Regions from separate parts of the Streptomyces tirandamycinicus genome, predicted to be linked through region 1. Evidence: riboswitches for the same ligand, from Rfam matches in the RefSeq annotation. Region 1 holds a riboswitch; the other holds the start of a gene.
What was found. A riboswitch is a leader RNA that binds a small molecule or an ion and turns the genes downstream of it on or off. The one in region 1 is predicted to bind S-adenosylmethionine.
Positions count from the first base shown of each region.

Region 1 (6,700 bases):
AGCCAGGCCGAGATCGACCAGCTCGCGGCGTACGTCGCCTCCCTGGGCCCGGGCCCGGTCACGCCGACCGAGAAGCAGTACAGCCCCGAGGGTGCCGACATCGCCAACGGCGGCGTGCTCTTCCGCACCAACTGCGCCCAGTGCCACAACTTCACGGGTGAGGGCGGAGCGCTGACGGACGGCAAGTACGCCCCCAACCTCAGGGGAGTGAGCGCGAAGCACCTGTACGAGGCCATGCAGACCGGCCCGCAGAACATGCCGTCCTTCCCCGACACGACGATGCCGGAGCAGGAGAAGCGCGACATCATCGCCTACGTCCAGACCGTCAACAGCGGCGAGACGGAGACCCCGGGCGGACTGAGCCTCGGTGGGCTCGGCCCCGTCAGCGAGGGACTGTTCGCCTGGGTGTTCGGAATGGGTGCGCTGATCGCCACCGCCATCTGGGTCGCGGCCCACACCGCTAAGGCCAAGAAGTCATGAGTAGCCAAGACATTCCCGAAGAGACCCCGTCCTCCGAGCAGGACCACGCACACGGCGCCGTCGCGGTGAAGGACCCCTTCGCCGACCCGGGCCTCCCGGCCCACCGGCCGCGGGTCCAGGACATCGACGAGCGGGCCGCCCGGCGGTCCGAGCGTACGGTCGCCCTGCTGTTCACCGTGTCGATGCTGTCGACGGTCGCGTTCATCGCGTCGTACGTCATCTTCCCGGTCGACAAGATCGTCTACATCTGGCCGTTCGGTCACGTCAGCGCGCTGAACTTCGCGCTGGGCATCACCCTCGGCCTGGCCCTGTTCTGCATCGGCGCGGGCGCGGTCCACTGGGCCCGCACCCTGATGTCCGACGAGGAGCGGGTGGACGAGCGCCACCCGATCGAGGCCCCGCCCGAGGTCAAGGCCAAGGTCATGGCCGACTTCGCCGCGGGTGCGGAGGAGTCCGGCTTCGGCCGGCGCAAGCTGATCCGCAACACCCTCTTCGGTGCCCTCGCCATGGTGCCGCTGTCCGGCGTGGTGCTGCTGCGCGACCTCGGCCCGCTGCCGGAGGACAAGCTCCGCCACACCCTGTGGGCCAAGGGCAAGCAGCTCATCAACATGAACACCAACGAGCCGCTGCGCCCCGAGGACGTCTCCGTGGGCTCGCTGACCTTCGCCATGCCCGAGGGCCTCAGCGAGCACGACCACAGCTTCCAGACCGAGATCGCCAAGGCCGCCCTGATGATCGTCCGGATCCAGCCGGAGGACATCAAGGACAAGCGCGAGCTCGAGTGGTCCCACGAGGGCATCGTCGCCTTCTCGAAGATCTGCACCCACGTGGGCTGTCCGATCTCCCTGTACGAGCAGCAGACGCACCACGTGCTCTGCCCGTGCCACCAGTCCACCTTCGACCTCTCCGACGGCGCCCGCGTCATCTTCGGCCCGGCCGGCCATCCCCTTCCGCAGCTGCGGATCGGTGTGAATGACGAAGGATTCCTCGAAGCGCTCAGCGACTTCGACGAGCCCGTCGGTCCTGCCTTCTGGGAGCGCGGATGAGCACTGCGAACGACAAGCGGAAGGCTCCGGCCGGCGAGCGCGTCGCCGACTGGGCCGACGGCCGGCTGGGGATCTACTCCCTCGCCAAGGCCAACATGCGCAAGATCTTCCCGGACCACTGGTCCTTCATGCTGGGCGAGGTCGCGCTCTACAGCTTCATCATCATCATCCTCACGGGTGTGTACCTGACGCTGTTCTTCCACCCGTCGATGAACGAGGTGGAGTACCACGGCAGTTACGTCCCGATGCAGGGCGTGCTGATGTCGGAGGCGTACGCCTCGACCCTGGACATCAGCTTCGACGTCCGCGGCGGTCTGCTGATCCGGCAGATCCACCACTGGGCGGCGCTGATCTTCCTCGCGGCCATGATGGTCCACATGATGCGCGTCTTCTTCACGGGCGCGTTCCGCAAGCCGCGCGAGATCAACTGGCTGTTCGGCTTCCTGCTGTTCGTCCTGGGCATGTTCACCGGCTTCACCGGCTACTCGCTCCCGGACGACCTGCTCTCCGGCACCGGTGTCCGCTTCATGCAGGGTGCGATCCTGTCCGTCCCGGTCGTCGGCACGTACCTGTCGATGTTCCTGTTCGGCGGGGAGTTCCCCGGCGGCGACATCGTGGCCCGGTTCTACTCGATCCACATCCTGCTGCTGCCGGGCATCATGCTCGGTCTGCTCGTGGCGCACCTGATCCTGGTCTTCTACCACAAGCACACGCAGTTCGCGGGTCCCGGCCGGACCAACAAGAACGTCGTCGGCATGCCGCTGCTGCCGATCTACATGGCCAAGGCGGGCGGCTTCTTCTTCCTGGTCTTCGGCATCATCACGGTCATCTCGGCGATCGCCACGATCAACCCGATCTGGGCGCTCGGCCCCTACCGGCCGGACCAGGTGTCGACCAACGCGCAGCCCGACTGGTACATGGGCTTCTCCGAGGGCCTGATCCGCGTCATGCCGGGCTGGGAGATCAACCTGTGGGGCCACACCCTGGTCCTGGGCGTCTTCATCCCGCTGGTGATCTTCCCGCTGGTGCTGGCGTCGATCGCGGTCTACCCGTTCATCGAGTCCTGGGTCACCGGGGACAAGCGCGAGCACCACATCCTGGACCGCCCGCGCAACGCCCCGACCCGCACCGCCTTCGGTGTGGCCTGGCTGACGTGGTACTTCGTCCTGCTGGTCGGTGGCGGAAACGACCTCTGGGCGACCCACTTCAACCTGTCCATCAACGCCATCACCTGGTTCGTCCGGATCTTCTTCTTCGCCGGACCGGTCCTGGCCTTCATCATCACCAAGCGGATCTGCATGGGTCTGCAGCGGCGCGACAAGGACAAGGTGCTGCACGGACGCGAGTCCGGCATCATCAAGCGCCTGCCGCACGGTGAGTTCGTCGAGGTCCACGAGCCGCTGACGCAGGAGGCCCTGCACACGCTCACCTCGCACTACCAGTACACCCCGGCCGAGGTCGGCCCGACGGTCGACGAGAACGGTGTGGAGCGGAAGGTGTCGCGCACCGAGCGGCTCCGGGCACGTCTCAGCAAGGCGTACTACGGCAAGGACAACCAGGTCGCGAAGCCGACCGTCGAGGAGTACAAGGAGATCACGAGCGGCCACGGCCACCACTGATCCCCCGCGCTGATCGCGGCGACCGCCACCGCCGGGGCAGCCCCGGCGACCGCCGTACGAAGAGCCCCGTCCATCCCCTGGACGGGGCTCTTCGCCGTCCCGCCGGCCGATAGGGTGGGAGGCATTCCCATCCGCACCGGACCCAGGAGGGACCATGAGCGCTGTGACCCCCGCAGACGGGGGTGCCCCCGGCGAAGCGCGATCCACCGCGGCGGGCCTCTCCTGGCCCGTGGTTCTGGACTCCCTGCTGTACGGGCGCGACCAGAGCGCGGAGGCGACCGCCTGGGCCATGGACCGGATCCTGCGCGGCGAGGCGACCGACGCGCAGATCGCCGGGTTCGCGGTGGCGCTGCGCGCCAAGGGCGAGACCGTCGAGGAGATCTCCGGGCTCGTGCGGACGATGTACGAGCACGCCCGGACGATCGAGGTGCCCGGGGAGACCGTCGACATCGTGGGCACGGGCGGCGACGGCGCCAGGACCGTGAACATCTCCACCATGTCCGCGATCGTCGTGGCCGGCACCGGCGCGAAGGTGGTCAAGCACGGCAACCGGGCCGCGTCGAGCGCGAGCGGGGCGTCGGACGTCCTGGAGAAGCTCGGCGTCAATCTGGAGCTGACGCCGGAGCGGGTCGCGGCGGTCGCCGGCGAGGCGGGGATCACCTTCTGCTTCGCGGTGAAGTTCCACCCGGCGCTGCGGCACGTCGCGGCGGCCCGCAAGGAGCTCGGCATCCGCACCACGTTCAACTTCCTCGGGCCGCTGACCAACCCGGCCCGGGTGAGGGCCCAGGCCACGGGTGTCGCGGACGCCCGGATGGCCCCGATCATGGCCGGTGTGCTCGCCGCGCGCGGCTCCAGCGCGCTGGTCTTCCGCGGCGACGACGGCCTGGACGAGCTCACCACGACGGCGACCTCGCGGGTGTGGGTCGTCCGGGACGGCGCCGTGCGCGAGGAGTCCTTCGACCCCCGGGACGTGGGCGTCGAACTGGTCCCGGTCGAGGCGCTGCGCGGCGCGGACGCCTCGTACAACGCCGATGTCGCCCGCCGGCTGCTCGCCGGGGAGGGCGGGCCGGTACGGGACGCGGTCCTGCTGAACTCGGCGGCGGCGCTGGCCGCGCTCGGGAACGGCGAGGGCGATCTCGTCGAGCAGTTGCGGGCCGGCATGGCGCGGGCCGCGGAGTCCATCGACTCGGGCGCGGCCAGGCGTGCGCTGGACCGGTGGGTGGCGGCGAGCCACGCGTGACGTGCGGCGGGGCGCGGTCCGGATGGCGGACCGCGCCTTGCGCGCCGCGGCACCTGTGGCAGGATGCTTCCCAAGGTCATGAGTGACAGCGACTACGGCCCCGGCCCGCTGTCCGGCAACCCTCCGTCCGTGGCGGGGTGCCCCGGGTGAAGACCAGGCCGCAGGCAGCGAGGTCTGCGGCAAGCGCGGACCCCGCGGACATCGGTGAATGTCGCATCCCTGGGGTCCTGGTCCTCGAGGGAGCTGTCTCGTGAGCAAGCGAATGCGTTAGGCCACGTCCGTGAGCGCCGCCGGCCCGTAGGGCGGGCGGGACGCCGCGGACACGGCCCCGGGCCGTCGGCCCTTCCCCCTCCGCACGCCGCCCGGGCGTGCGTCGAGGCAACACCCGTACGCGGAGCGGCCGCCCCGTGCCGCCGTCGCGCCGTGCGGGTTCCCCACGCCAGCTCGCCCCTACTCGCCGGGAGACACCGCCATGTCCGTGCGCCTCCACACCACCGAGATCGCCGCCACCGCCACCGCCACCGCCACGTTCACCTCGGCCCCTGCCCCTGCCTCCGGCACGTCGTCGGCGGCGCCGACCGCCGCCGCCGAGGTGCCGCGCCGCGGCGCCCCGCTGCCGGTCCTCGGCCGGGACGTCACCGTCCCGCTCGTGACCGGCGGTGAAGTCACCTACGCCGCACTCGACTACGCGGCCAGCGCCCCGGCCCTGCAGCGGGTGTGGGACGACGTCGCCGCGTACGCCCCGTACTACGGCAGCGTCCACCGCGGTGCCGGGTACCTCTCGCAGCTGTCCACCGACCTGTTCGAGAGCAGCAGGGCCACCGTCCACGCGTTCCTGGACTGCCGCGAGGACGACCAGGTCGTGTTCACCCGGTCGACGACCGACTCGCTGAACCTGCTGGCCGGCGCGCTCCCCGACGGCTGCGAGGTCTTCGTCTTCGAGACCGAGCACCACGCCTCCCTGCTGCCCTGGACGAACGCGCGCGTGACGTACCTGGACGCCCCGCGCACCCCGCAGCAGGCGGTCCGGACGCTGGAGTCGGCGCTCGCCGGCCGGGACCTCAGCGTCCCCGCCCTGGTCTGTGTGACCGGCGCGTCCAACGTGACCGGCGAGCTGTGGCCGGTACGGGAGCTGGCGGCCGCGTCCCACGCCCACGGTGCGCGGATCGTGCTGGATGCCGCCCAGCTCGTCCCGCACCACCCCGTCTCCGTCCGGGACCTGGATGTCGACTGGGTCGCCTTCTCCGGGCACAAGCTGTACGCGCCGTTCGGGTCGGGGGTGCTCGCCGGGCGGACGGACTGGCTGCGGGACGCCGAGCCGTACCTCGCGGGCGGCGGTGCCTCGCGGACGGTCGCACGCCGCGCCGACGGCGGTGTGGACGTCGAGTGGCACACCAGCGCCGCCCGCCACGAGGCCGGCTCGCCGAACGTCATCGGCGTCTACGCGATCGCCTCCGCCTGCAGGGCGCTGACGGAGGCCGGGTTCGACGCCCTCGTCGACCGTGAGCGGCACCTCGTCGAGAAGGTCCTCACCGGGCTCGCCGAGGTGCCCGGGGTCAGGGTGCTGTCGCTGTTCGGCGGCGACACCCCCGCGCGCTCGGAAGGCGACACTCGCGCGCGTGCCGCCGCGGGGACCGCCGGCCGGGTCGGCGTCGTCTCCTTCGTCGTGGACGGCTGGAACAGCTCGCACCTCGCCGCCGCGCTGTCGGCCGAGTACGGCATCGGGGTGCGCGACGGGCTCTTCTGCGCCCACCCGCTGGTGCGGACGCTGCTGGGCGGCGACCCGGGGCAGCCCGGCGAGTGCGGTGCCCCGGAGGCCGTGCCGGGCGAGCGCGGTGAGGCGGCGGCGCCCGCGGCGGAAGGCGCCGGGAGGCCGCTGAACGCGATCCGGGTCAGCTTCGGTGCCGGTACGCCGGACGAGCACGTGGAGCGGTTCGTGCGCGCGGTCAAGGAGCTGGTGCGCGACGGTGCGCGGTGGAGCTACCGCACCGAGGACGGGCGCTGCGTGCCCGCCGTGTGAGCGGCGCGGGGCGGCGGCGCGCGGGGGCGCCCGGTCCTCCGGCCTGACGGGCCCACCGGCGGGTGGCCGGGAGCTCGGGAGGCCCGGGTGGGCCGTCCACGGGGCCGGGCCCACCGGCCGCTCGACCGGCCGGGGGCGCTGTGGGCCGGGCCGCGCCGCGGCCCGTTCGGCGTCCGGTCCGTTCGGCGCCCGGCCCCCTCGGCGTCCGGGCCGCCTCCGGCCTACGCGTCGAGCCCGATCGCGAACGCCGCCTCCAGGTCGTGCTGGGAGTACGTACGGAACGCGACATGCGTGT
Region 1 is NZ_CP029188.1:928,077-934,776, reverse strand. It holds gene qcrC (cytochrome bc1 complex diheme cytochrome c subunit) at 1-480, shown strand, start outside; gene qcrA (cytochrome bc1 complex Rieske iron-sulfur subunit) at 477-1,526, shown strand; gene qcrB (cytochrome bc1 complex cytochrome b subunit) at 1,523-3,145, shown strand; gene trpD (anthranilate phosphoribosyltransferase) at 3,300-4,385, shown strand; SAM riboswitch class IV at 4,460-4,577, shown strand; gene DDW44_RS04030 (aminotransferase class V-fold PLP-dependent enzyme) at 4,858-6,405, shown strand; gene DDW44_RS04025 (Lrp/AsnC family transcriptional regulator) at 6,627-6,700, opposite strand, start outside.

Region 2 (6,700 bases), 2.2 Mb from region 1:
TTGCGGACGGCGTCCTCGATGCGGTGCTTGCGCTCCTTGAGCTCAACCTCGGTCGCGGCACCGGCCTTGATGACGGCCACGCCGCCGGCCAGCTTCGCGAGGCGCTCCTGGAGCTTCTCGCGGTCGTAGTCCGAGTCGGAGTTCTCGATCTCGGCGCGGATCTGGTTGACCCGGCCCTGGACCTGGTCGCTCTCACCGGCACCGTCGACGATCGTGGTCTCGTCCTTGGTGATGACGACCTTGCGGGCGCGGCCCAGCAGGTCCAGGCCCGCGTTCTCGAGCTTGAGGCCGACCTCCTCGGAGACGACCGTGCCACCGGTGAGGATGGCGATGTCGCCGAGCATGGCCTTGCGGCGGTCGCCGAAGCCCGGGGCCTTGACGGCGACGGACTTGAAGGTGCCGCGGATCTTGTTGACGACCAGGGTCGACAGGGCCTCGCCCTCGACGTCCTCGGCGATGATCAGCAGCGGCTTGCCCGACTGCATGACCTTCTCCAGCAGCGGGAGCAGGTCCTTCACCGAGGAGACCTTGCCGTTGAAGATGAGGATGTACGGGTCCTCGAGGGCGGCCTCCATGCGCTCCATGTCGGTCGCGAAGTACGCCGAGATGTAGCCCTTGTCGAAGCGCATGCCCTCGGTGAGCTCCAGCTCCAGACCGAAGGTCTGGGACTCCTCGACGGTGATGACGCCTTCCTTGCCGACCTTGTCCATCGCCTCGGCGATGAGCTCGCCGATCTGGGTGTCGGCGGCGGAGATGGAGGCGGTGGAGGCGATCTGCTCCTTGGTCTCGACCTCCTTGGCCTGGTCGAGCAGCGCACCGGAGACGGCCTCGACGGCCTTCTCGATACCGCGCTTCAGGGCCATCGGGTTGGCGCCGGCGGCCACGTTGCGCAGGCCCTCGCGGACCAGCGCCTGGGCGAGGACGGTCGCGGTGGTCGTACCGTCACCGGCGACGTCGTCCGTCTTCTTGGCGACTTCCTTGACCAGCTCGGCGCCGATCTTCTCGTACGGGTCCTCGAGCTCGATCTCCTTGGCGATGGAGACACCATCGTTGGTGATCGTGGGGGCGCCCCACTTCTTCTCGAGGACGACGTTCCGGCCCTTGGGGCCAAGGGTGACCTTGACGGCGTCGGCGAGCTGGTTCATCCCGCGCTCGAGACCGCGCCGTGCCTCCTCGTCGAACGCGATGATCTTGGCCATGTGAAGTGGTCCTCCCGGACTGGGGTGGATGCTCCGGACCGCGCTGGTGCCCGCGACGGACGGCCTGCGTGCCTTGTGGTTCCTTGCCCCACCCGGCCTGCGGACCTCACCGACCCGGTCCTTCGTTGTCACTCTCACTCGTAGAGTGCTAACGCCAATGATTAGCACTCGGACCCGGCGAGTGCAAGACGCGACCGCGACTCGGGCTCCCGCCCGGGGACCGCACCAGGTGAGCCGCGGGGGGCGCGCGGCGCGTCCACCCCGAGCACGGGGCGCCGCATCCGCCCCCACGGACACGGGAAGCCGCCGGGCCGCTATGCCCACTTCCGACCCCGGGCGGCGGGTCCACCCCCACGGACAGGGAAGGCCGCCGGCTCGCCGCTATGTCCACTTCCGGCCCGGGCACCGCGGCCGCCCCCGGCGCGCCGCCGGGTGCTCTTCGCCGGGGCGACGCCCCCCGCGCCCACCCGCACGCGCCGGTACGCGCACACCGGTACGGGCACGCCGGTACGCCCGCGTCCCCGCCCGGCTCCGCCCCGCCCGGCTCCGCCCCGCGCGGCGGCGCGCGGCCCCATCGCACGGCGGAGGGTCCGCGCCCCTGGCACGGACCCTCCGTCACGTTGCTGCAGTCAGTCGGCGCTCAGCCGGCTACGCGGACCATGTCCGCCTGCGGCCCCTTCTGGCCCTGCGAGATCTCGAACTCGACTCGCTGCCCCTCCTCCAGGGTGCGGTACCCGTCCATCTGGATCGCGCTGTAGTGGACGAAAACATCCGCACCACCGTCGACCGCGATGAAGCCATACCCCTTCTCCGCGTTGAACCACTTGACGGTGCCCTGAGCCATGCCTAACTCCCCTATTACTGGCCCTTGCACAGGACCGCACTTCGCGGACCCGGGTCAGACCTCACCCAGCGGTTTCCCAGTGCCCGGAGGGGCATCAGGACGACCCATGGGCGTGCGCCGGAACGCGTCGACCGCGGCTGAATGTATCTGTCCAACTGCCGTCTGCAACAGGTCAATCGGACGAGAATTCCGGGCAGGACCGAAAGGACGAATCAGGAGAAGTACCGGCATTCCCGGGCAAGTCGGGCCGGGCAAAGCGCACTTACTGCGCATAATGCTCGAATACTTTGGCTGTTTCTTGTCGTGCGCGAAGGCGTTCTCATATGCGCCTGGCACACGCAGCGGAGGGGGCTTCCCCAACTCTATCGCGCTCAACCATGCAGAAAGGCCCCCTCCGCAGAGCTTGCGGAGGGGGCTCTTCTGCTGACTCTGCGTGGCGATCAGCCGCCGGCCACCGCGGGGATGATCGACACACCGGCGCCGTCCGGCGTCGCCGTCTCCAGGCCCTGCTCGAAGCGCACGTCGTCGTCGTTGACGTACACGTTCACGAAGCGGCGGAGCCGGCCCTGGTCGTCCAGGACCCGGGCCGCGATGCCCGTGTGGTTCTTCTCCAGGTCGGCGATGACCTCGGCGAGGGTGGCTCCCTCGGCCGGGACCTCGGCCTGCCCTGCGGTGTAGGTGCGGAGGATGGTGGGGATGCGGACGTTGACGCTCATGCGAGGCCAGCCTCTCGGAAGGAGTCCAGGTTGGGGCGGATGACTGCGGACATACCCGTGGTCGGGGCCACCGCGTCGAGGGTCTTGAGGCCGTCACCCGTGTTGACGACCACCGTGGTGAGGGCCGGGTCGATCACCCCGGCCTCGATCAGCTTCTTCGCCACGCCGAGGGTCGTGCCGCCCGCGGTCTCGGTGAAGATGCCCTCGGTGCGGGCCAGCAGCTTGATCGCGTCCACGATCTCCGCGTCGGTGACGTCCTCCACGGCGCCGCCGGTGCGCCGGCAGATGTCCAGCACATAGGGGCCGTCCGCCGGGTTGCCGATCGCCAGGGACTTGGCGATGGTGTCCGGCTTCTGCGGCCTGACCACGTCGTGGCCGGCCTTGAAGGCGGCGGACACGGGGGAGCATCCCTCGGCCTGGGCGCCGAAGATCCGGTAGGGCCGGTCCTCCACCAGGCCCAGCTTGATCAGCTCCTGGAGCCCCTTGTCGATCTTGGTGAGCTGGGAGCCGGAGGCGATGGGAATGACGATCTGGTCCGGCAGCCGCCAGCCGAGCTGCTCGCAGATCTCGTACGCCAGCGTCTTGGAGCCCTCGGCGTAGTACGGACGGAGATTGACGTTGACGAAGCCCCACCCCTCGCCCGCCGGGTCGCCGATGAGCTCGGAGCAGAAGCGGTTGACGTCGTCGTAGTTGCCCTCGATGCCGACCAGCTCGCCGCCGTAGACGGCGGCCATCACGACCTTGCCCTGCTCCAGGTCGTGCGGGATGAACACGCAGGAGCGGAAACCGGCACGGGCGGCCGCGGCGCCGACCGCGCCGGCCAGGTTGCCCGTGGAGGAGCAGGAGAGCGTCGTGAAGCCGAAGGCGCGGGCGGCCTCGATCGCCTGGGCGACGACCCGGTCCTTGAAGGAGTGGGTCGGGTTGCCGGAGTCGTCCTTGACCCAGAGTCCGCCGGTGACGCCGAGCTCACGGGCGAGGTTGTCGGCCGGGACGAGCTGGGTGAAGCCCGGGTTCAGGTTCGGCTTGCCCGCCACGTCCGCGGGCACGGGAAGCAGCGGCGCGTAGCGCCAGATGTTGTCCGGACCGCTCTCGATCCGCTTGCGCAGCTCCTCTGGATCGCCGCTCGGCAGGTCGTACGCGACCTCGAGCGGCCCGAAACACGCCTCACAGGCGAAGATCGGACCGAGGGCGAAACGCTCACCGCACTCGCGGCAGGAGAGCCCGGAGGCGGGACCCAGGTCGACGGTGTCGGCAGAATCGGAAGTGGTGGCGACGGTCTGCACAGCCATGGAGGCGAGGCCCTTTCTCCTCATCTTCCCCGCGGCGCATCTCGCCGCGAGACGGAATTGGCACCTTCCCTAGCCGTGAGCCTCGGCCGCGACGCGCGGCGAGATCGGCTGGAGGGTTGCCGGGGCTTCAACGGGCCGTGTCCCTCTGCCCCTCTGGATGAGCGGTATTCGATTGTGTCCGCGCGGCGACGGTGTCCGCGCGGTGACCCCGACATGCATCGGCGGTCCGCGTTGTTCAAGACTGTAACCGAACCCCCGGACGCTTGAGACGGTCGTCCGATCCGCGAGATGGAGATCACGTGCTGGAAGAGGTGGAGCGCTGGCTGGCCCGGCGGTCCTGGTCGGTGGCGGACCGCCCACTGGGCCGGCTGCTGTCCGCCAAGCAGGGCACCACGGTCAGCGTGGTGCTCCCCGCGCTGAACGAGGAGGCGACGGTCGGGGAGATCGTCGCCGTGATCCGGCGGGAACTGATGACCGGCGCGGTGCCGCTCGTCGACGAGCTGGTCGTCGTCGACTCGGGGTCGACGGACCGCACCGCCGAGGTGGCGGCCCGGGCCGGCGCCCGGGTGGTGCACCGGGACGCGATACTCCCGCGCGTCCCGGCCGTGCCCGGCAAGGGCGAGGTGCTGTGGCGCTCCCTGCTGGCGACCGCCGGTGACGTCGTCTGCTTCGTGGACGCCGACCTGAGGGAGTTCTCCGCCGACTTCGTCTCCGGGATCGTCGGCCCGCTGCTGACCGACCCCGAGGTGCAGTTCGTCAAGGCGATGTACGACCGGCCGCTCGGCGGCGCGCCCGGCCAGGGCGGCAGGGTGACCGAACTGGTGGCGCGGCCGCTGCTCAATCTGCACTGGCCGCAGCTCGCCGGATTCGTCCAGCCCCTCGGCGGGGAGTACGCGGCGCGGCGCTCGCTCCTGGAGCGGCTGCCGTTCCCGGTCGGCTACGGGGTGGAGCTCGGCCTGCTGGTGGACGCGCTGCACACGGTGGGACTCGACGCGCTGGCGCAGGTGGACGTGGGCGTACGGGTGCACCGCCACCAGGACGGCCAGGCACTGGGCCGGATGGCGGCGGCCATCTACCGCACCGCCCAGCTGCGCCTCTCGCGCGGTCACCTGGTCCGCCCGGCGCTGACCCAGTTCGAGCGCGGCGAGGGCGGGTTCGTGCCGCGGACGCACGCGGTGGACACGGAGGAGCGGCCACCGATGGGGGACGTCGCCGAGTACGCGGCCCGGGCGGGACGGCGCAACACGGGCGCGGCGTAACACGGCCCAGCCGGGATGATTGCCTACATTTCGGACTTATGGGCAATGTGAGATCACAGGGCGCTCGGGTCTCCCGTCCGGTCAGGGCCGTGCCCGGACTGGACCGGACGAGGGGCCGCGGACGCAGCAGAGGCAATCGGTCCCGGCTCCTCGGGGCCCTGGCGGTCGCCGCGGGTACCGCGGCCGCCACGACGGGCTTCGCGCCGGCGGCTCCCGCCCTGACGGCGCCGGCCCCCGATCTGGAGGTCACCAAGTCGGCGTCGGCGACGAGGGTCGCCCTCGGGGACACCCTCACCTTCACCATCAAGGCGACCAACAACGGCGAGCGGGACCTCCCCGACGTGCGCTTCACCGACGATCTCGGTGGCACCCTCGACGACGCCGTCTACGACCGCAACGCCCGGGCCACCCGCGGCCGGGTCGCGTACGACGAACCCGTGCTCTCGTACACGGGTGCCATCCCGGCCGGCATGTCGGCGACCGTCACGTACTCGGTCACCGTCGGCGGCGAGGACGGCGGCGACGGCGGTGACGGCCGGCTCGGCGGCGGCCTGGAGGTCCAGTCCCCGCGGTCCAACTGCGCGGCCGGCACCCGGGACGCCCGGTGCACGGCGGCGCCGGTGGCCGAGGAGGTCGGGGAGCTCGGAGCCCCCCGGACCGGCTTCGGCGACGAGGAGAGCCACGACCACAGCCTCGAACAGGGGCATGAGGACGGCCAGGACGAACCGGCCGCGGACGACGCCGACGGGACGGACGGCGACGGGACGGACGGCGACGGGACGGACGGCGGCGAGGAGGCACCGGGCGTTCCGCCCGCCCCCGGCGGCCCCGGCAGCCCGGCGGGCACCGGGCACGCCGGTGCCCCGGGCCACGACGGCGAGGAGAGGGTCGTCGGCCAGATCGCCGCGGCGGGCCACGACAGCGAGCGCCTCTGGCTGCTGGGTGGAGTGGCCCTGGCGCTCTCGGCCGCCGGCGCGATCGCACTCGCGGCGACGCGCGACCGGGGGAACCAATGACCAGGTGAGCGCACGGCCGGTCCCGGGAGCGGTCCGGGGACGGCACCCGCCGGTCCCGGGCGGGCACACGTCAGGCAGGGTTCCGGGGCCGGCACTCCGACCGTCCCGGGCCCCCACCGGATGGCCCGGGACACGCACGGCCGGGTCCCGGGAGCGGTCCGGGGACGGCATCCGCCGGTCCCGGCCCGGTCCGGGACGACGGCCCCGCGGGCCGGTCCCCGGCGGCCGGTCTCCGGGCTTCGCGACTCGGGCGGGTCGGGGTCCGGCGTGCGGGGCTCGGGGCTTGGGGCTTGGGGCTTGGGGCTTGGGACGGCTGTCCGGATCTCCGGATGTCCGAAGATCCGAGATCCGGCAGTCCGGCAGTCCGGCAGTCCGGC
Region 2 is NZ_CP029188.1:3,124,927-3,131,626, forward strand. It holds gene groL (chaperonin GroEL) at 1-1,199, opposite strand, end outside; gene DDW44_RS13770 (cold-shock protein) at 1,840-2,043, opposite strand; gene DDW44_RS13775 (MoaD/ThiS family protein) at 2,484-2,759, opposite strand; gene thrC (threonine synthase) at 2,756-4,048, opposite strand; SAM riboswitch class I at 4,066-4,212, opposite strand; gene DDW44_RS13785 (glucosyl-3-phosphoglycerate synthase) at 4,348-5,307, shown strand; gene DDW44_RS13790 (DUF7927 domain-containing protein) at 5,397-6,323, shown strand.
Region 2: another riboswitch for S-adenosylmethionine. It lies ahead of thrC (threonine synthase); the one in region 1 lies ahead of DDW44_RS04030 (aminotransferase class V-fold PLP-dependent enzyme).